One region of the Mesorhizobium sp. P2_F5 genome, then DNA from elsewhere that is predicted to be linked to it. Evidence: predicted binding sites of a transcription regulator. Region 1 holds the regulator's gene; each other region holds the start of a gene.
What was found. Region 1 encodes LexA, which represses DNA repair genes until DNA is damaged. Its sites were predicted from a motif close to TGTTCNNNNTGTGTTCNG; they were not measured.
Positions count from the first base shown of each region.

Region 2: parE (DNA topoisomerase IV subunit B) is a predicted target of LexA. The motif match lies at 2,977-2,994, and genes of this name have one in related genera.
Region 3: AC1DYO_RS19370 (PA0069 family radical SAM protein) is a predicted target of LexA. The motif match lies at 3,161-3,178, and genes of this name have one in related genera.

Region 1 covers NZ_JBFUEY010000018.1:118,680-124,466, reverse strand. The annotation lists gene kynU (kynureninase) at 1-723, opposite strand, end outside; gene AC1DYO_RS22740 (GntR family transcriptional regulator) at 890-1,669, shown strand; gene lexA (transcriptional repressor LexA) at 1,883-2,644, shown strand; gene AC1DYO_RS22730 (ComEC/Rec2 family competence protein) at 2,638-5,094, opposite strand; gene gltX (glutamate--tRNA ligase) at 5,217-5,787, shown strand, end outside.
Region 2 covers NZ_JBFUEY010000011.1:103,207-108,993, forward strand. The annotation lists gene AC1DYO_RS17525 (CpaE/TadZ family protein) at 1-105, opposite strand, end outside; gene AC1DYO_RS17530 (hypothetical protein) at 151-417, opposite strand; gene AC1DYO_RS17535 (type II and III secretion system protein family protein) at 422-1,867, opposite strand; gene cpaB (Flp pilus assembly protein CpaB) at 1,901-2,827, opposite strand; gene parE (DNA topoisomerase IV subunit B) at 3,065-5,122, shown strand; gene AC1DYO_RS17550 (FUSC family protein) at 5,167-5,787, shown strand, end outside.
Region 3 covers NZ_JBFUEY010000014.1:19,627-25,413, reverse strand. The annotation lists gene AC1DYO_RS19385 (F0F1 ATP synthase subunit B) at 1-286, shown strand, start outside; gene AC1DYO_RS19380 (F0F1 ATP synthase subunit B) at 297-788, shown strand; gene AC1DYO_RS19375 (ribonuclease HII) at 1,083-1,778, opposite strand; gene AC1DYO_RS19370 (PA0069 family radical SAM protein) at 1,932-3,086, opposite strand; gene AC1DYO_RS19365 (glycosyltransferase) at 3,235-3,738, shown strand; gene AC1DYO_RS19360 (hypothetical protein) at 3,893-4,867, shown strand; gene AC1DYO_RS19355 (GFA family protein) at 4,857-5,285, opposite strand; gene moaB (molybdenum cofactor biosynthesis protein B) at 5,414-5,787, opposite strand, start outside.

The sequences.
Region 1 (5,787 bases):
GGCAGCGTAGATGAACGCCGGCGAGCCCGGGCCGCCATTGAGGTATTTGTAGGTGCAGCCGACGGCGAAATCGGCATTGGCACGGTCAAGTTCGACCGGCAAGGCGCCGGCGGTGTGGCAGAGATCCCAGATGATCAGCGCGCCGGCGTCATGCGCTTTGCGCGTCAGCGCCGCCATGTCGCGCAACTGGCCGGATTTGTAGTTGACGTGGTTGACCAGGATGACGGCAACTCTGTCGTCGATCAGCTCCTCGATTGCCGTCGCGTCGACGCCCTCCAGCCGCAGCCGCGTTCCCGGCCGGGTCGAGGCCACGCCTTCGGCCATATAGAGGTCGGTCGGAAAACTGTCGCCCTCGGCAACGATGACCGACCGATCCGGCCGCATGCCGAGCGCGGCGTGCAGCAGCTTGTAGATGTTGATCGAGGTTGTGTCGCAGACCACCGTCTGCCCGTTGGCCGCACCGATCAGTCGTCCGAGCTGATCTCCGAGTTCCACCGGCATGTTGAACCAGCCTGCGGTGTTCCAGGCGCGAATGAGATCCTGCGCCCATTCCCGCGTCGCGGCCTGCTGCAGTTCGCTGAAGACGGCTGGTGACGCGGCGCCCAGCGAATTGCCGTCGAGATAGATCACGCCCTCCGGCAAGACAAAGCGTTCACGCATCGAGCGCAGCGGATCAGCGGCATCCATCGCTTCGATTGCAGCGAGATCGGGTGTCATGCTCATGATCCGGTGCCCTCCGTGGACAAACGCACTCGGCGGAGCCTGCCCGCCCAAACATGCCGGCGATCTTGAGCGGTCCTCCGGAAGCTGTCAAACATTATATATAATTTACGCAATGAAAGGCTTTGATATATAATCATCAGCCGAGCAATCTGTCGGATTGGTCACGATGCTGGATGACGAGCAGTCCTCGAAGACGGAAGCGGCCTATCGGCTGCTCAGGCGCGATATTCTTGCGACCCGGCTGGCGCCTGCCGCGCCGTTGAAGCTGAGCACGCTGCGCGGCACCTACGGTATCGGCTGGACGCCGCTGCGCGAGGCGCTGTCGCGGCTGGAGGCCGAACGGCTTGTGACGGCCATCAGCAACCGTGGGTTTGCGGTCGCTCCCGTCTCTCGGGCGGAGCTCGAGGACTTGGCGCGCGCACGGCGGGTGGTCGAACTGCCCTTGCTGGTGGAATCGATCGAGAAGGGCGACCGTCAGTGGGAAGACGCGATCGTTGCCACCCATTATCGTCTCTCACGGTGCGGGTCCGTTCTCGACGATCCCTCGGATGACACCGTCGATGCATGGTACGAAAAACATGATGCCTTCCATGCGGCGCTGCTCAGTGCCGCGACATCCAGCTGGCTTCTGCGCTTCAATGCGACGATCTCCGACCAATTGCATCGCCATCACCGCTTTCTGGGACTGGCCCCGACGCTGCGCGCGGCTGCCGGCCGCAAGGATGGACACCAGAAGGCCATGGAGGCCCTGCGCGACGCCGTGGCGATCGAACACCACACCGCACTGATGGAAGCAGCCCTTGATCGCGACGCCGAACGCGCGAAAACACTGATGACCGTTCACATCGGCTACACGCTGCAGGTCTATGCCCAGAGTGAGCCGGGCGGCGCGGTTGATGCGGCGCAACCGCACCCGAAAAAGAAGCGGCGATCGGGCAACGCGTGAACTAGCCGATGGCGCGACCCTCAGCGCTTTGGCTTCGTTCAACACCGTTGCCGGCAAACGAGCGCAGGCTGCCTGCCGCGCGCCGACGTATGCTGAACAAAACGTCAACACATTCATTAAACTTTAAATGGTTGCGGAACACAACTGGAACAGATAGTGTTTGTTCTGGGTTTGTTTTTTCCGATTCTGGTTTCAGAACCCGTGGGGGCCGCGATGCTGACGCGCAAGCAACATGAACTTCTGATGTTCATCCATGAACGCCTGAAGGAGAGCGGAATCCCGCCGTCTTTCGACGAGATGAAGGAGGCGCTCGACCTCGCTTCGAAGTCCGGCATTCACCGCCTGATCACGGCTCTCGAGGAGCGCGGTTTCATTCGCCGGCTGCCGAACAGGGCGCGCGCGCTGGAAGTGCTGCGGCTGCCCGACTCGATCGCGCCCGGCCTCAATGCGGCGAGGAAGTTTTCGCCAAGCGTCATCCAGGGCAGTCTCGGACAAGGCGGCCAAGGCGGTGTGGGGCAAGGCGGTCTCGGCCGCCAGATCAAGCCGGGCTCGTCGTCGCGTTCGATGTCTGCCGGCAATGACGATGCGGTTTCCGCGGTGTCGATCCCGGTGATGGGACGCATCGCCGCCGGTGTGCCGATCGACGCCATCCAGCACCAGACGCATTCGATCTCGGTGCCGCCGGATATGATCATGGGCGGCGAACACTACGCGCTCGAGGTCAAGGGCGACTCGATGATCGAGGCCGGCATTTTCGACGGCGATACGGTCATCATCCGCAATGCCGACACGGCGAGCCCCGGCGAGATCATCGTGGCGCTGGTCGACGAGGAGGAAGCGACGCTGAAACGCTTCCGCCGCAAGGGCGCCTCGATCGCGCTGGAAGCCGCCAACCCGGCCTATGAGACCCGCATCTTCGGTCCGGACCGGGTCAAGGTGCAGGGCAAGCTGGTCGGGTTGATCCGGCGCTACTGAGCCGGCTCAGGTTTGTACTTTTCGCGCTGCTTGTAAGGCGGCAGACCACGCGCTTCGCGTGAGAAGCGGCGTTGCTCGTGCCAGGGGCGATACGGCTTGTCGACGGCAAAGCGGATCGTTGGCGCTGTCGCGGCCGATTGTGGATCGAAGAAGACGGCGGCACTCCCGTTGCGTGCAAGCTGTTTCTTCGTCACGACCAGCACCAGCGGGTCGCGGCACGGATTGTAGGCGGCGGCATCGTCGATGACGATCAGGCTCGCAAAAGCACAAGCCGGCCGAGCCGCGTTGCGATCCTTCGCCAGCGCGATGATGGCGCCGGATGGATGCCGCGCAATGCAGAGATCGCCCCTGCAATAGAAGGGCGCGCCTGGCGGCAAGTCGAGCGGATCGAGATCGAACCGCGTATCTGTTGCCTCGAAAATCTCAGGCGGGATAATGGTTTCGGCTCTCAGTGCGCGTTTCCAATTGTCGGTGGTGAATTCGTTCGAGCGTTCGCGATTGAGAGCGAGCTCGCCGCCGCCGATCGGCATGGCCACCAGATGCGCATCTTCGGAAATGAGCACGTCAGGCGTGCGCACCTGCGGCACCGTCAACAGGCCGGCCAGTGCGAAAGGCACGGCTGCGAGCCGGAGCCAGGTAGTCGCCATGGTGGCGATAACGAGGGCGACCGCCACTAGCAGCACCGAGCGGATGGAGATCAGCCCGACGGCATCGACCGGCGAGCGCTCGGAAATCCAGGCCGATATGGCGATCATCGCCGTCAGGCCCTTGCCCATCACATATAGGAATGGCCCGTCGGCGCCGAATGGCATGGCCAGCGCGCTAAGCACGGCAAAGGGCATGACGATCAACGACACGATCGGCATCACAGTGAGATTGGCGAGCAGGCTGAGCGGCGACACGCGCTGAAAATGCCAGATGGCAAACAGCAAGGTAGCACTGCCAGCGATAATCGAGGTCATGGCGAGACCGCCCATGGCCAGCAGGAATTTTCGCGACAGGAAGCTGACAAAGGAGCGTTTCGCCGGCGGCGGTCTCACCTTGTCGGCGCGATAGTCGGCCCAGCCGGCATAGGCGCCGACAAGCGCGGCGGTTGCGGCAAACGACATCTGGAAGCTGGGGCCGACCACTTCATGCGGCGACACCAGGATGACGGCGATGGCCGAGATCGCCAGATTGCGCATGGTGAGCGCCGCGCGATCAAACAACACCGCGACAAGCATGACCGCCAGCATGATGAAGCTGCGCTCGGCGGCAACCACGATGCCTGAAATGACGAGATAGGCAGCGATGGAGACAAGCGCTGCGGCGGCCGCATATTTCTTCACCGGCCGGCGCGAGGAGAAATCCGGAAACAGCGCAAAGGCGCCCCGCAGCAACGCCATGATGGTGCCGGCAACCAGCGCCATGTGCAGGCCCGAAATGGAGATGATGTGGTAGATGCCGGTGCGCCGCATCGCCTCGTTGACCTCATCCGGGATGCCGGCGCGCACGCCGACAATGAGCGCCGCGGCAATCTCGCCTTCGGCGCCGCCGATTTTGCTGCGGACGTGGTCGGCAATACTCTCGCGCGCATTCTCGATCGCCGAAGAGAGCCGTGCGGTCGGCGGTGGCGGTCCCTGCGCGACGATGGTTTTGGGATTGCCGAGAAAGAAGCCGCTGCCGCCGATGCCGGTGAAATAGCTGTCGAAGGAGAAATCATAGCTCTCCGGCCGCACCGGACCGGTCGGCGGCAACAGCCTGGCATAGCCGGTGATCAGGGAGCCGGCGGTCATATCGGCGGGAACAGTGCGCGCCGAGAGCCTGACCCGCTCCGGCGCGTAGCGCAGCTTGGGGCGAGCGGTCGAAATCACGTCGAGCGTCAGCCTCACGCGGCCGTTCTCCATCTCCTCCAAGCTGACGACGCGCCCGGTCAGCCTTGTCTGGATCTCGGAGCCAAGCATCTGCGTTCCGGCGCGCCAGGTCTCGACCTTGGCGGCAACGACGCCGAGCGCGCACAGCATCGCGGCCATAAAGCACAGATGCGCCCTCGGCCACGACCGCGTGACAACAGCACAGCATGTCGTCAGCACCACAATGGCGATTGGCTGGGCAAAGCCCGGCTCACTGGCCAGCGAGAAATAGGCAATGACGCCGGCCGCCAGGAAAACCGGCACCAGCAGGAAGGCAACACCGCGGTCGAGTTCCGTACCGGCGGCCACGGCAAGGCTGCGGCGGATTGCAGGCCATGACGAACGGCGAAGCAGTTTGCGCAGACGGACAGCAGATCCCGGTGCGACGACCGGCACCGGCGTGGCATCATCCGGAGACAAAGGCCGGAGGCCAGGTCGCGTCTCGGGCAGCGCGACGGGGATCGGCTCGGCATTGGGGCTGTCGGCAAACAGGGAGCGTTCGTTGACGCTTGTCGCAGCGCCCTCGCCTTGATCCGTGCCCCGGCCACGTCCAGCCATCGGGTCTGCCCCTTGCGCCCCAGACCTCCTATGCTACATGAACGCGCAAAGCGCGAAAGTCCGCGCGATCACGCCCCACTTTCCAGCTTTGCCCGAGAATTGCCATGTCCAACAAAATTGCCATGTCCAACAGGGTGGTCACCCGTTTTGCCCCCTCGCCCACCGGCTATCTGCATATCGGTGGCGCGCGCACGGCGCTGTTCAACTGGCTGTACGCCAAGCACACCGACGGCACGATGGCGCTGCGCATCGAGGATACCGACCGCGAACGTTCCAGCGCCGCGGCAACCCAGGCCATTCTGGATGGGCTGACCTGGCTCGGCCTGTCCTGGGATGGCGAGGCCGTCTCGCAGTTCGAGCGTGCGCCGCGCCACCGCGAGGTGGCCGAGGAACTGGTCCGCCTGGGCAAGGCCTATTACGCCTACGAAACGCCAGCCGAGCTCGAGGCGATGCGCGAGGCGGCACGCGCCAAGAGCCTGCCGCCACGCTACAATGGCGCGTGGCGCGACCGCGACCCCTCCGAGGGGCCCGCCGGCGTCAGGGGCGCCATCCGCATCAAGGCGCCGACCGAGGGCGAGACCGTGGTGCACGACCGCGTGCAGGGCGAGGTGCGCTTCCCCAACAAGGATCTCGACGATTTCATCATCCTGCGTTCGGATGGCGTCCCGACCTACATGCATGCTGTTGTCGTCG
Region 2 (5,787 bases), on a different contig from region 1:
AAGCTGGATCACCTCCGAGGCCGCGAAAGCGGTGCGTGTATCCTGCACAAAGGTCCGGTCGCTGGACACCAGCAGGATTTTCTTGATCTTGATGCCGCTTGCCATTTTGTCAGCCTGTCAGGTCATTTCCCGGTCAAATCGCCAGGCAAATCAATCGGTTGTCGCTGTTGGTTGCACGGCCTTGGCGGCAGCCGCCTGATCGGCGGCGTTCACCGCCGCGTCACTGCGCTGCGCCGGCACCAGCAGCCTGGTGTTCTGGACGCCGTACTTCCAGGGATCGACCATCTGCATGGCCGTATTGGCAGCTTGCGCGTTGCCGGCGGCCGTCGTCGGCCCCTCGCTGCGGATATAGTCGTCGCTGGTGCAGCCGCCGGCGAAGCCGGCGAGCAACAGGGCAATGCATGGTCCCATGCGCATGGCTTCAATCCTTCGGCAGATCGAGGAAATGCCCAACCGTGGTGACCGGGGCCGACTGTGCCGTGCTGCCGCTGGCCATTGCCATTGCCCGGTTGGTGTCGGACGTTTTCACTTCTTCCGTGTTGTTGAGGAAATAGTCGACATTGCTGGCCGGCTGCGTGCCGTCGGTCGGCTCGAGCAGCTTCTTCGACGGATCGACCGGCTTGACCAGATAAGGGGTGACGATGATCACCAGGTCGGTCTCGCGCCGCTGATAGGATTTCGAGGAAAACAGCGAACCGAGCACCGGCAGTTTGCCGAGGCCGGGAAGGCGCGAGGTGGTGATGTCGTTCTGCGACTGCAGCAGACCGGCGATCATGAAGCTCTGGCCGTTCTTCAGGTCGACCGATGTCCTGGCGCGGCGCACGATGAAGCCCGGCACCGAGATCGTACCGATATTGTACGAGGCCGACGCATCGATCGAGGACACCTCCGGCGCGATGTCGAGGCTGACCAGCCCGTCCTTCAGTACGGTCGGCGTGAAATCCAGGCTGACGCCGTATTTCTTGTAGCTGACGGAGATCTTGCCATTGTCCTCGGAAACCGGGATCGGGAACTCGCCGCCGGCGAGGAAGCTTGCCGTCTGGCCCGAACGGGCGATCAGGTTCGGCTCGGCCAGCCGCCTGGCAAGGCCACGCTCCTCCAGCGCCTTGATGGCAACGTCGATCGACAGGCCGTTCGACAGCAGCCGGCCGATGATCTCGCCATTGCCGGCCGCCGGCAGCGAGCCAGGCTGGATGGTGACATCGCGCCCGCCAAGGCCGTAAGCGAAATTGGCGCTGTATTTGGCGCCGAGATCCTGTCCGGCCTGCCGGTTGATCTCGACGAAGCGGACGTTGAGCTGAACCTGCTGCGAAGACGAGATGTTGACCGAATTGATCACTTCCTCATTGCCGGAGAAGCGGCTGGCGATCTTGCTCGCCTTCTCGGCGGCGACCGCGTCATCGGCCTCGCCCGACAGCACGACGCGGCCGTTGGCCGAGCCAACCTTGATCTTGGCGTCCGGCACGCTGGCGCGAATGGTGCTGGCCAATTGGTCGGTGTCCAGCGTCACTTCGATGTCGACGGTGCCGACCAGTTGCTTGTTCTCGTCGAACAGCGCGATGCCGGTGGTGCCGAGATTGTTGCCCAGCACATAGAAGGATTTGTCGGTCAGCGGATTGACGTTGGCGATCTCCGGATCGCCGATGACGATCTGGTAGAAGGCGGCATTGGTCATGATCGTCTTCGGCTTGCCCTTGGCAACCTTGATCGACGCATTCTTGGTCGACGACACATAGACGATGTCGTTGTCGGCCCTGGCCGGCGCGCTGAGGCCGAGCATTGCGGCCGCGGCGAGGCAAGCCGTCACCGCGAGCGCCCGCATTGGGCGCAGCCCTTTCGTCATCCGATATGCATGAAGTCCCGACATCTGTCCCGTCCCTCGTCCGGTCCCCACCGGCAGTTATGGCTGGTCCCGCGCAGGAACCTGGTATTCTTCGACCTGCGTGCCGCGCGTCACGATGATCGTCTTGAATTTCGGCTTCTCAGGCTCCTTGGTCGCGGCAGTGAACAGCGCGCCGGCCGCAGCCTGGACGCCGGAGGCGACCGAACCGCCGAAGGATGAGATGGTGGTGACGCCGTCCTTGGCAGTGCCACCATCGGCGGCCGAGCGGAGCGACAGCGACAAGGTGCCGACGGTGCGGGCGAGCGCCACTTTCTGGGCGCCGTCGGTTGTCACCTCGATGGTCACGGAATTGGCGATCTGCGGCGTGGTCTGGCGCTGGTCGGCACCCTGCCCGACGGTCAGCACCTTGGCGTCGGAGACGACGATCTCGGAGGTAACGGTCGAACCGGCCGCGCCTTGCGCGTTCTTGGCCACTTCCTGGATTTCGCCGGCATCGCGTGTCAGCACCACGTCCACCCGGTCGCCCGGCATCACGAAGCCACCGACACCGGCGATCTCGTCGGTGCGGATCGTGACCGCGCGCATGCCGGGCGTCATCATGTTGGACAGCGTCGCGCGGCCATTCGGCCCCGACAGCTTGCTGATCAGCACCGGCTCGTTGATCTCGATCGGTGACAGCACCACGCGGCTGCCGTCGGCTAGCAATGCATTGATGGTGGTGAATGCGCCCTGCGGCACCGAGCCTTCCGACCACGGGATTTCGGTGAGCTGCGCGCGGTCGAGTTCCATGCCGTAACGCAGCGGCGCGTTGGCCACGACGATGGTCTTGAATTCGACCTTGGGGGTCACTGGCGCCGGGATCGATGCCGTCTTTTCCTCGGCATCGGCCTTGGCCTGGCTTTTAACCCAGAAATCCGCGGCAAAGATCGAGATCGCGCCGAAAACGGCGGCGATGCCGATCATCGTTATGGCCTTGCCCCTCACAACTAACCCCTGACACCTAGTGGTCTTTTATTTGTTGAGGCCACGCTAGGCCGCATAGTTAAAGATTCAGGAATCCCGGGCGCTCCGCACGGACCTATTTTCGCCGGCTTGGTTATCGAAAGGTTTTAGGATAAGAAGGGGTTAAATCCCCGAACGTAACAGGAACTTCCGTCGCTTGGCGCTGAAAAGCGTGGCAGTATCGACGGGTGATTCGCGGCACCGGATTCTATGGCAGGCATGGACGACAACAACGATCTTTTCGGCAATCTGGAAAAGCAGCCCCAACCTGCCCGCGCGACCGCGCGACCGGCCGATCCGCTGGTGCAGGCGGCGGCGAAACGCCCTGTTGCCACCAAGGATGGCAGCGAAGGCTATAGCGCCGCCGACATCGAGGTGCTGGAAGGGCTGGAGCCGGTGCGGCGCCGTCCCGGCATGTATATTGGCGGCACCGACGACAAGGCGATGCACCATCTGTTCGCCGAGGTCATCGACAATTCGATGGACGAGGCGGTCGCCGGCCATGCCACCTTCATCGACGTCGAGCTTTCGGCCGACGGGTTTTTGACCGTTACCGACAATGGCCGCGGCATCCCGGTCGATCCGCATCCGAAATTCAAGAAGCCGGCGCTCGAAGTCATCATGACAACGCTGCATTCGGGCGGCAAATTCGACTCCAAGGTATATGAAACGTCAGGCGGCCTGCACGGCGTCGGCGTCTCCGTCGTCAACGCGCTGTCGGACCATCTCGAGGTCGAAGTCGCGCGGGGCCGCCAGCTTTACCGCCAAAGATTCTCTCGTGGCGTACCGGTAAGCGGGCTGGAGCACCTCGGCGAGGTGCACAATCGGCGCGGCACCAGGATCCGTTTCCATCCCGACGAGCAGATTTTCGGCAAGGGCGCCGCCTTCGAGCCGGCGCGGCTCTACCGCATGACGCGCTCGAAAGCCTATCTGTTCGGCGGCGTCGAAATCCGCTGGAGCTGCGATCCGTCGCTGATCAAGGAAAAGGACCAGACGCCGGCCAAGGCGGAGTTCCATTTCCCCGGCGGGCTGAAGGACTACCTCAAGGCATCGCTCGGTGACGACTTCCAGGTGACGCGCGAAATCTTCGCCGGCAAGAGCGAGAAGCAAGGCGGCCACGGCTCGCTCGAATGGGCGGTAACCTGGTTCGGCGGCGACGGCTTCGTCAATTCCTACTGCAACACCATCCCGACCGGCGAAGGCGGCACCCATGAGGCCGGCTTCCGTAACGTACTGACGCGCGGGCTTCGCGCCTATGCCGACCTGGTCGGCAACAAGCGCGCTTCGATCGTCACCTCCGAAGACGTCATGATCTCGGCGGCCGGCATGCTGTCGGTGTTCATCCGCGAGCCGGAATTCGTCGGCCAGACCAAGGACAGGCTGGCGACGATCGAAGCGATCCGCATTGTCGAGACCGCCATCCGCGATCCTTTCGACCATTGGCTGGCCGACAATCCGCAGGAAGCCTCGAAGCTGTTGGAATGGGTAATCGCGCGCGCCGACGAGCGGGTGCGCCGGCGCCAGGAAAAGGAAGTCTCGCGCAAGAGCGCTGTGCGCAAGCTCAGGCTGCCCGGCAAACTCGCCGACTGCACGCAGAATGCCGCCGCGGGTGCGGAACTGTTTATCGTCGAAGGCGACTCGGCCGGCGGCTCGGCCAAGCAGGCGCGCGACCGCGCCAGCCAGGCGGTCCTTCCGCTGCGCGGCAAAATCCTCAACGTCGCCAGCGCCGGCAACGACAAGCTGGCCGCCAACCAGCAGATTTCGGACCTGATCCAGGCCCTCGGCTGCGGCACGCGCTCGAAATATCGTGACGAGGATTTGCGCTACGACCGCGTGATCATCATGACCGACGCCGACGTCGACGGCGCCCACATCGCCTCGCTGCTGATCACCTTCTTCTACCAGGAAATGCCGAACCTGGTGAACGGGGGCCATCTCTATTTGGCGGTGCCGCCGCTCTATTCGATCCGGCAGGGCGGCAAAGTCGCCTATGCCCGCGACGATGCGCACAAGGACGAGCTGTTGCGCACCGAATTCACCGGCCGCGCCAAGGTCGAGATCGGCCGCTTCAAGGGCCTCGGCGAAATGATGGCCGCGCAACTCAAGGAAACGACCATGGACCCGAGGAAGCGCACGCTGCTCAGGGTCGATGTCATCGATGCCGTGGCGGCGACCAAGGATGCGATCGACGCGCTGATGGGCACCAAGCCCGAGGCCCGCTTCCGCTTCATCCAGGAACGCGCCGAATTCGCCGCGACGGAAGTGCTGGATATCTGAGCGTCAGCCGGTCTAGCCTGCGCTTCCGATACGGAGACCAGCTTGTGATCTGGGCGCGGCTGAAGAGCTACTTCGAAACCAGTTTGGCGGGCCTGACGCAGCCGACCCGCTCGGACTGGATTTTTGCCCTGCGCACCGTTTCGGCCGGCCTGATCGCGCTCCTCGTTGCCTACGCGCTGAAACTCGACCACCCGCAATGGGCGATGATGACGGTCTTCATCGTCGCCCAGCCGGTCGCCGGTATGGTGTTGGCGAAAGGTTTTTACCGGCTGCTCGGCACGCTGGCCGGCGGGTTGGCGGCGATCGCCATCACCTCGGTTTTCGGCACCAACCCCTGGCTGCTGGTCACGGCGTTGTCCGTCTGGATCGGCCTATGCACTCTGGTCTCGTCGCTGCTGCGCAACCCGGAAGCCTATGGCGCCGCCCTTGCCGGCTATACCGCGATGATCATCGGGCTGCCGGCTTTCGGCCAACCACATGTGATCGTCGATCTCGCTGTCGCGCGCTGCGCCGAGATCGTGCTCGGCATCGTCTGCGCTGGGTTGACCAGCCGGTTGATCCTGCCCAAGCTGGCGGCCGACGCCATCATCTCCAGGCTGAAGCGCAGCATCCTCGACCTTGCCACTTACGCCGGCGGCGCTTTTTCCGGCGGCGACCCGGCGACG
Region 3 (5,787 bases), on a different contig from region 1:
TTACGAGCAGGAACTGACGGAAGCCAAGACCAAGGCCAATGCGATCGGCCAGCAGGCCAACGACGCGGCCAAGGCCGAAGCCGAGACCGCCCGCAAGAAGATCGAGGCCGCGCTCGACAAGAAGCTCGGCGAGGCCGAGGCCAGCATCGCTTCCATCAAGGCCAAGGCCATGAAGGAAGTCGGCACGATCGCCGAGGACACCGCATCGGCCATCGTCGATGCGCTTGTCGGCGGTAAGGCCAGCAAGGCCGAGATCGCGGCTGCCGTCAAATCCGTGGCCCGCTGAGGAGCACATCATGGACGCCACATCGCTCGCGACGCTCTGGGCCACCGTCGCCCTGATCATTTTCCTCGGCGTCGCCGTCTACATCAAGGTACCCGGGCTGATCGCCAAGGCGCTCGACGCCCGTGCCGCCAAGATCAGCGACGAGCTTGCGGAAGCCCGCCGGCTGCGCGAAGAGGCCCAGCAGCTGCTCGGCCAGTACCAGAAGAAGCGCAAGGAAGCCGAGCAGGAGGCCGCGGCCATCGTCGCCGCAGCCAAGCGCGAGGCGGACATGCTTGCCGCCGAGGCGCACAAGAAGACCGAGGATTACGTCACCCGCCGCACCGCCCTTGCCGAGCAGAAGATCGGCCAGGCCGAGCGCGAAGCTGTCGCCGAAGTGCGCGCCAGCGCCGTCGACATCGCCGTCGAGGCAGCCCGCACGCTGCTTGCGGCCAAAGTCGATGCCAAGGCCGGCGCCGACCTGTTCAAATCCGCGCTGCAGGACGTGAAGGCCAAGCTGAACTGAGCGGAAGCCGTCAACGCATCATCGAAGCCGCCCGGGCAACCTGGCGGCTTTTTTGTTTGGAGGGTGAGCGAGGCGCCGAAGCTGCTGATCTCCCCCCTCGTGGGGGAGATGCCCGGCAGGGCAGAGGGGGGCGCGAAGGATCGCCGGCGTTCGGCTTTCATGCCGCGCCGGCTGCAAATCATGTAGGTGATCTGGCTGCTACAGGCTGACAGACTTGGAGGGACAGCGCCCCCCTCTGTCCTGCCGGACATCTCCCCCACGAGGGGGGAGATTGGCAGTCGCCGCAGTCGGCGCTCACTCCAACCCGGCAAAACTCTCTTCTTCCACCACCTCAACGCCACCCAGCCTGAACGGCGCGAACGACGCCCGGTGCAGTCTTGCCACCGGCCCATGCGCTTCGATCGCGGTGCGATGGCGGACCGTGGCGTAGCCCATATGGACTTCGAACCCATAGCGTTCGTGGTGGCTGCCGCAGCCGCACATCATGCGGTCGCGCATCACCTTGGCGACGATCGAGGCGGCGGCGATCGACTGCGAGCGCTGGTCGCCCTTGATCAGCGCGCGGCCTTCGCAAATGAGGCCCGGCGGCACGTCGCGGCCGTCGGCCAGTGCCAGCTTTGCCTGGATCGGCAGGCCGGCAAGGGCGCGGCGCATCGCCTCGAGGCTGGCTTTAAGGATGTTACTGCCGTCTATGCCTTCGGCACTCACCGAGGCCATCGACACGCCGAGCGCGGAACCGAGGATTTTCAGGAACAGCGCCTCGCGCTGCAAATGGTTGAGCCGTTTGGAATCATCGAGGCCGTCGGGAATGTTGGCGGGATCGAGGATCACGGCTGCCGCCACCACCGGCCCGGCCAGCGGACCGCGGCCGGCCTCGTCCATGCCTGCCACCGGCCACAAGCCTTCAGCCATCGCCTTCGTCTCGAAGGAGAAGTCGGGCTTCTCGACGATTTCGAAAAGAAGCGGAGAATCGGAACGCGCGCGAGCCATGTTGCGGCGAGGTTCGCATCGGCTCCGATTCTCCGCAAGTCCCTCCAGGGTCGAGTGGGGCAAGACCGGGAGGGCACCGTCTGCAGGCCGGGGGACAGGCCGGACGGGATTTCTTTGCCTGCCCAGCCAACGACGGCGGGGCAGGGATGATCTTCAGAGCAGCATCAGCTGCTCGGTTGCGTTGGCGGCGGCGACGAACTGGTCTGTTCTGAGCGTCCGCCGCTCGGCGTTGAGGCCGAGCCGCTTGGCGGTGATCTCGAAGCGTCGGCCGATCTGCCAGGCATAGGGTCCGGCGCCCTTCATGCGCTTGCCCCATTCCGAATCGTAGTCCTTGCCGTCGCGCATCGAACGGATCAGCGACATGACGTGCCGGTAGCGGTCGGGATAATGGCGTAGCAGCCAGTCCTTGAAGATCGGCGCCACTTCGAGCGGCAGGCGCAGGATGACATAGCCCGCTTCACGGGCGCCGGCGGCGCGTGCCGAATCGAGGATGCGCTCCATCTCCTGGTCGGTCAGGCCGGGGATGATCGGCGCCACCATTACAGAGGCCGGAATGCCGGCATCCGAAAGCTGCCTTATCGCTTCCAGCCGCTTGGTCGGCGTCGACGCGCGCGGCTCCATGGTGCGCGCCAGCATGCGGTCCATCGTCGTCACCGACAGCGCCACCTTGGCCAACCCGCGTTCGGCCATGCGCGACAATATATCGATGTCGCGCGTCACCAGATGGGATTTGGTGACGATGCCGACCGGATGGCCGCGCGCCTCCAGCACTTCGAGGATCTCGCGCATGATGCGGTACTGCTTCTCGATCGGCTGGTACGGATCGGTGTTGGTGCCGATGGCGATGGTGCGCGGTTGATAGCCATCCTTCGACAGTTCCTTGTCGAGCAGCCGCGCGGCGTCAGGCTTGGCAAACAGCTTCGATTCGAAATCCAGCCCCGGCGACAGGCCCATGAAGGAATGCGTTGGCCGTGCAAAGCAATAGACGCAGCCATGCTCGCAGCCGCGATAGGGATTGATCGAACGATCAAAGGAGATGTCGGGCGATTCGTTGCGGGTGATGATGGTGCGCGGCTTCTCGACCTGAACCTCGGTCTTGAACGGCGGCAGTTCCTCCAGCGAATTCCAGCCGTCGTCGAACACATGCCGGCTGACCGGTTCGAAGCGCCCGGACGGATTGATGCCGGCCGAACGGCCGCGGTTGCGGTCCGGACGGACGCGCATGCCGCTCTGTTCGATCATGGCATTGGCCATCTCGGCTCGTCCTGCTCCGAAAGCTGCAATGTCCGCACGCACGATATGTTCCATTTTCGCCCTCTCCCAGGGACTGTCAGCCGGCTGTCGAATCGCTCTGTTCATGAAAATAATCCTATTTTGCCGATGAGAACAAAGCAAGAACTTTTTGCTGCGCGATGCAAAACTGGCGCTTCGTGAGGCTTTCCGCTATTCGGCTGAAATGCTCAGCGTTCTCATCGAAACCCGTGACGACGAAGAGGGCCTTGCCCGCACGCTCGCCTCGCTGATCGGCGGCGCGGTGGAGGGCGTGGTGCGCGATGTCATCGTCTGCGACACCGGCTCGACCGACCAGACGCATCGTGTCGCCGACCACGCCGGCTGCCACTTTGTCGCCGGCGGCATTGCCGCCGGGATCCGTCAGGCGAAAGGCGACTGGCTGCTGTTTCTGGAACCCGGCGCACGGCTTTCGGAAGGCTGGATCGACGACGTTGTCGCCCATACGGCGCGGCAAACCATGCCGGCGCGCTTTTCCCGTGCCCGGGGCAGCCGCACGCCATTCCTGGCGCGGGTGCTTTCGAGAAACCGGGCGCTGGCCGAAGGGCTGGTCATCAGCAAGCGCCAGGCGACGTCCCTGTCGAAGAACGCACACAGCGCCGAAGCGCTTGCGCGTGGTCTCGCCACCAGGCGGCTGGACGCCGAAATCTGGGTGTCGCCGAAGAAATAACGCCGGTCGAATTCGTCGGGGCTCCCGCTATTGTGCATTGCACAAAAACTGACGCGGGGTTAGCATTCCATCGATGCGGGATATCAGGGTTTGGGTAATGCGGGAGCGGTAAAACCGACATTTCGTCGGCTGCCGTTCGTACCTGAGGACCCCGATGAACCTTTCGACCCCCGACAAATCCGGCGCCGCCAGCCTGGAAGCCATTGCCCGCAACGGCAGTCTGCTCCGCCGCATCGCCGTGCGCATCCCGACCTATCTCAAGGATATGCGCGAGAATCCGGCCTGGCTGCCGATGTTCATGCTTGCCCGCACCATGCCAGCGCGCAGACTGCACTGGCTGGGCGCTAAAGCCGCCCGACCGGCGCAGAGTGTCGGAGCGACGATGTTCAGGGGCGTCGAGCTCAAGTCGATCGTCGAAACGCTGCGCACCGATGGGTTGTTCTCAGGCCTGGTCCTGCCGCAGGCAATCTATGAGGAGATCGCCGGCTTCGCGCAGAGCACGCCATGCTTTGGCAATTTCGACCGCCGGCTCGAATTCATGCCTGGCGATCATGCCGAGGCGGAGAAGCGTTTCGGCCGCTCCCTGCTCAGCGGCCACTATTTCGAGCGCATCCTCGGCTGCAAGGCGGCACTCGCCATCCAGAACGATCCGTTGCTGCTCGACATCGCCCAGAACTATCTGGGCGGCCAGGCCAAGCTGATCACGACGCGCGTCTGGTGGAGCTTTCCGACCGGCGAGGCCTCAGATGCCGACAAGAACCTCGCATCGCTCGGCAAATACCATTTCGATCTCGACGACTGGCGCATGCTGAAATTCTTCTTCTATTTGAAGCCTTGCGATGCCGGCACCGGCCCGCATGTCTATGTCAAAGGCAGCCATAACAGGCGCAGCCTCAGGCACCAGCTGACGCTGCTGGTCGGCCATCCGGCGCAAGAGGTGCTCAAGGTCTATGGCGACGACAGCCCGGTGACGCTGACCGGCGAGGCCGGTCTCGGCTTCGTCGAGGATCCGTTCGGCTTCCACATGGGCACGGTGCCGTCGCGCACGCCGCGGCTGATGATGGAGGTCGGTTTCGGCGTCTCGCCGCCCTCGCGCCGCCGCTTCCACGGCGAACCGGTCATCCGCTGATCTTGATCTCGACCGGCATCCAGCGCGTCTGACGCCGGGCCATGCGGCCCTCGCGGCTCTCGGCATCATAATCCATGGCGGCCGGCTCGCGGCTGAACCGCGGCCGGTCGTCCAGCGCATTGACGATGACGATCGCCTTCGGGTCGCCGCCATCGGTGGTCACGGCCGCGACATAGACGCCGCAGTCCCGGCAGATGAGATAGTCGGCGGTGCGCAAGCCGAACCGGTATCGGTGCAAGCGGGCTTCATCCTCGACCGAAACGCTCAACCGTCCGAGCGGATCGGCGGCAGCGCGCGAGCCATGCCGGACGCAGAACGCGCATTGGCAGGCGCGGATCTCCATCTCGGATGGCTCGATCCCGGTTTCAAACGTCAGGTGAATGTTGCCGCAATGGCAACCGCCGCGGTACGCACTCATGGCATCTTTCCGTCCCAAGGACCTTGGCGACAGATTACCCGCCTGGCGGCCTGCAGGAAATGACCCTTCGAAGGCGCAAGCAGCGTTCTGCCTGACAAAGGCAGCGCTCGGTCGCTATCTGCCTTGCTTTACGAGCCGGCCTTGCCGCGCCGCAAATGCTCGTCCAGGCGCGGCATGATCTCGACGAAGTTGCAGGGCATGTGGCGGTAGTCGAGCTGCGGCTTCAAGATGCCGTCCCAGGCGTCCTTGCAGGCGCCGGGCGAGCCCGGCAGCACGAAGACGAAGGTGGCGTTGACGACGCCGCCGGTGGCGCGGCTCTGCACCGTCGAAGTGCCGATCTTGTCGTAGGAAATGCGATGGAACACTTCGGAAAAGCCGTCCATGCGTTTTTCGAAAATCGGCTCCAGCGCCTCCGGCGTCACGTCGCGGCCGGTGAAGCCGGTGCCGCCGGTGGTGATGACGACATCGATGTCCTTGTCGCGCGACCACGCCAGGACCGTAT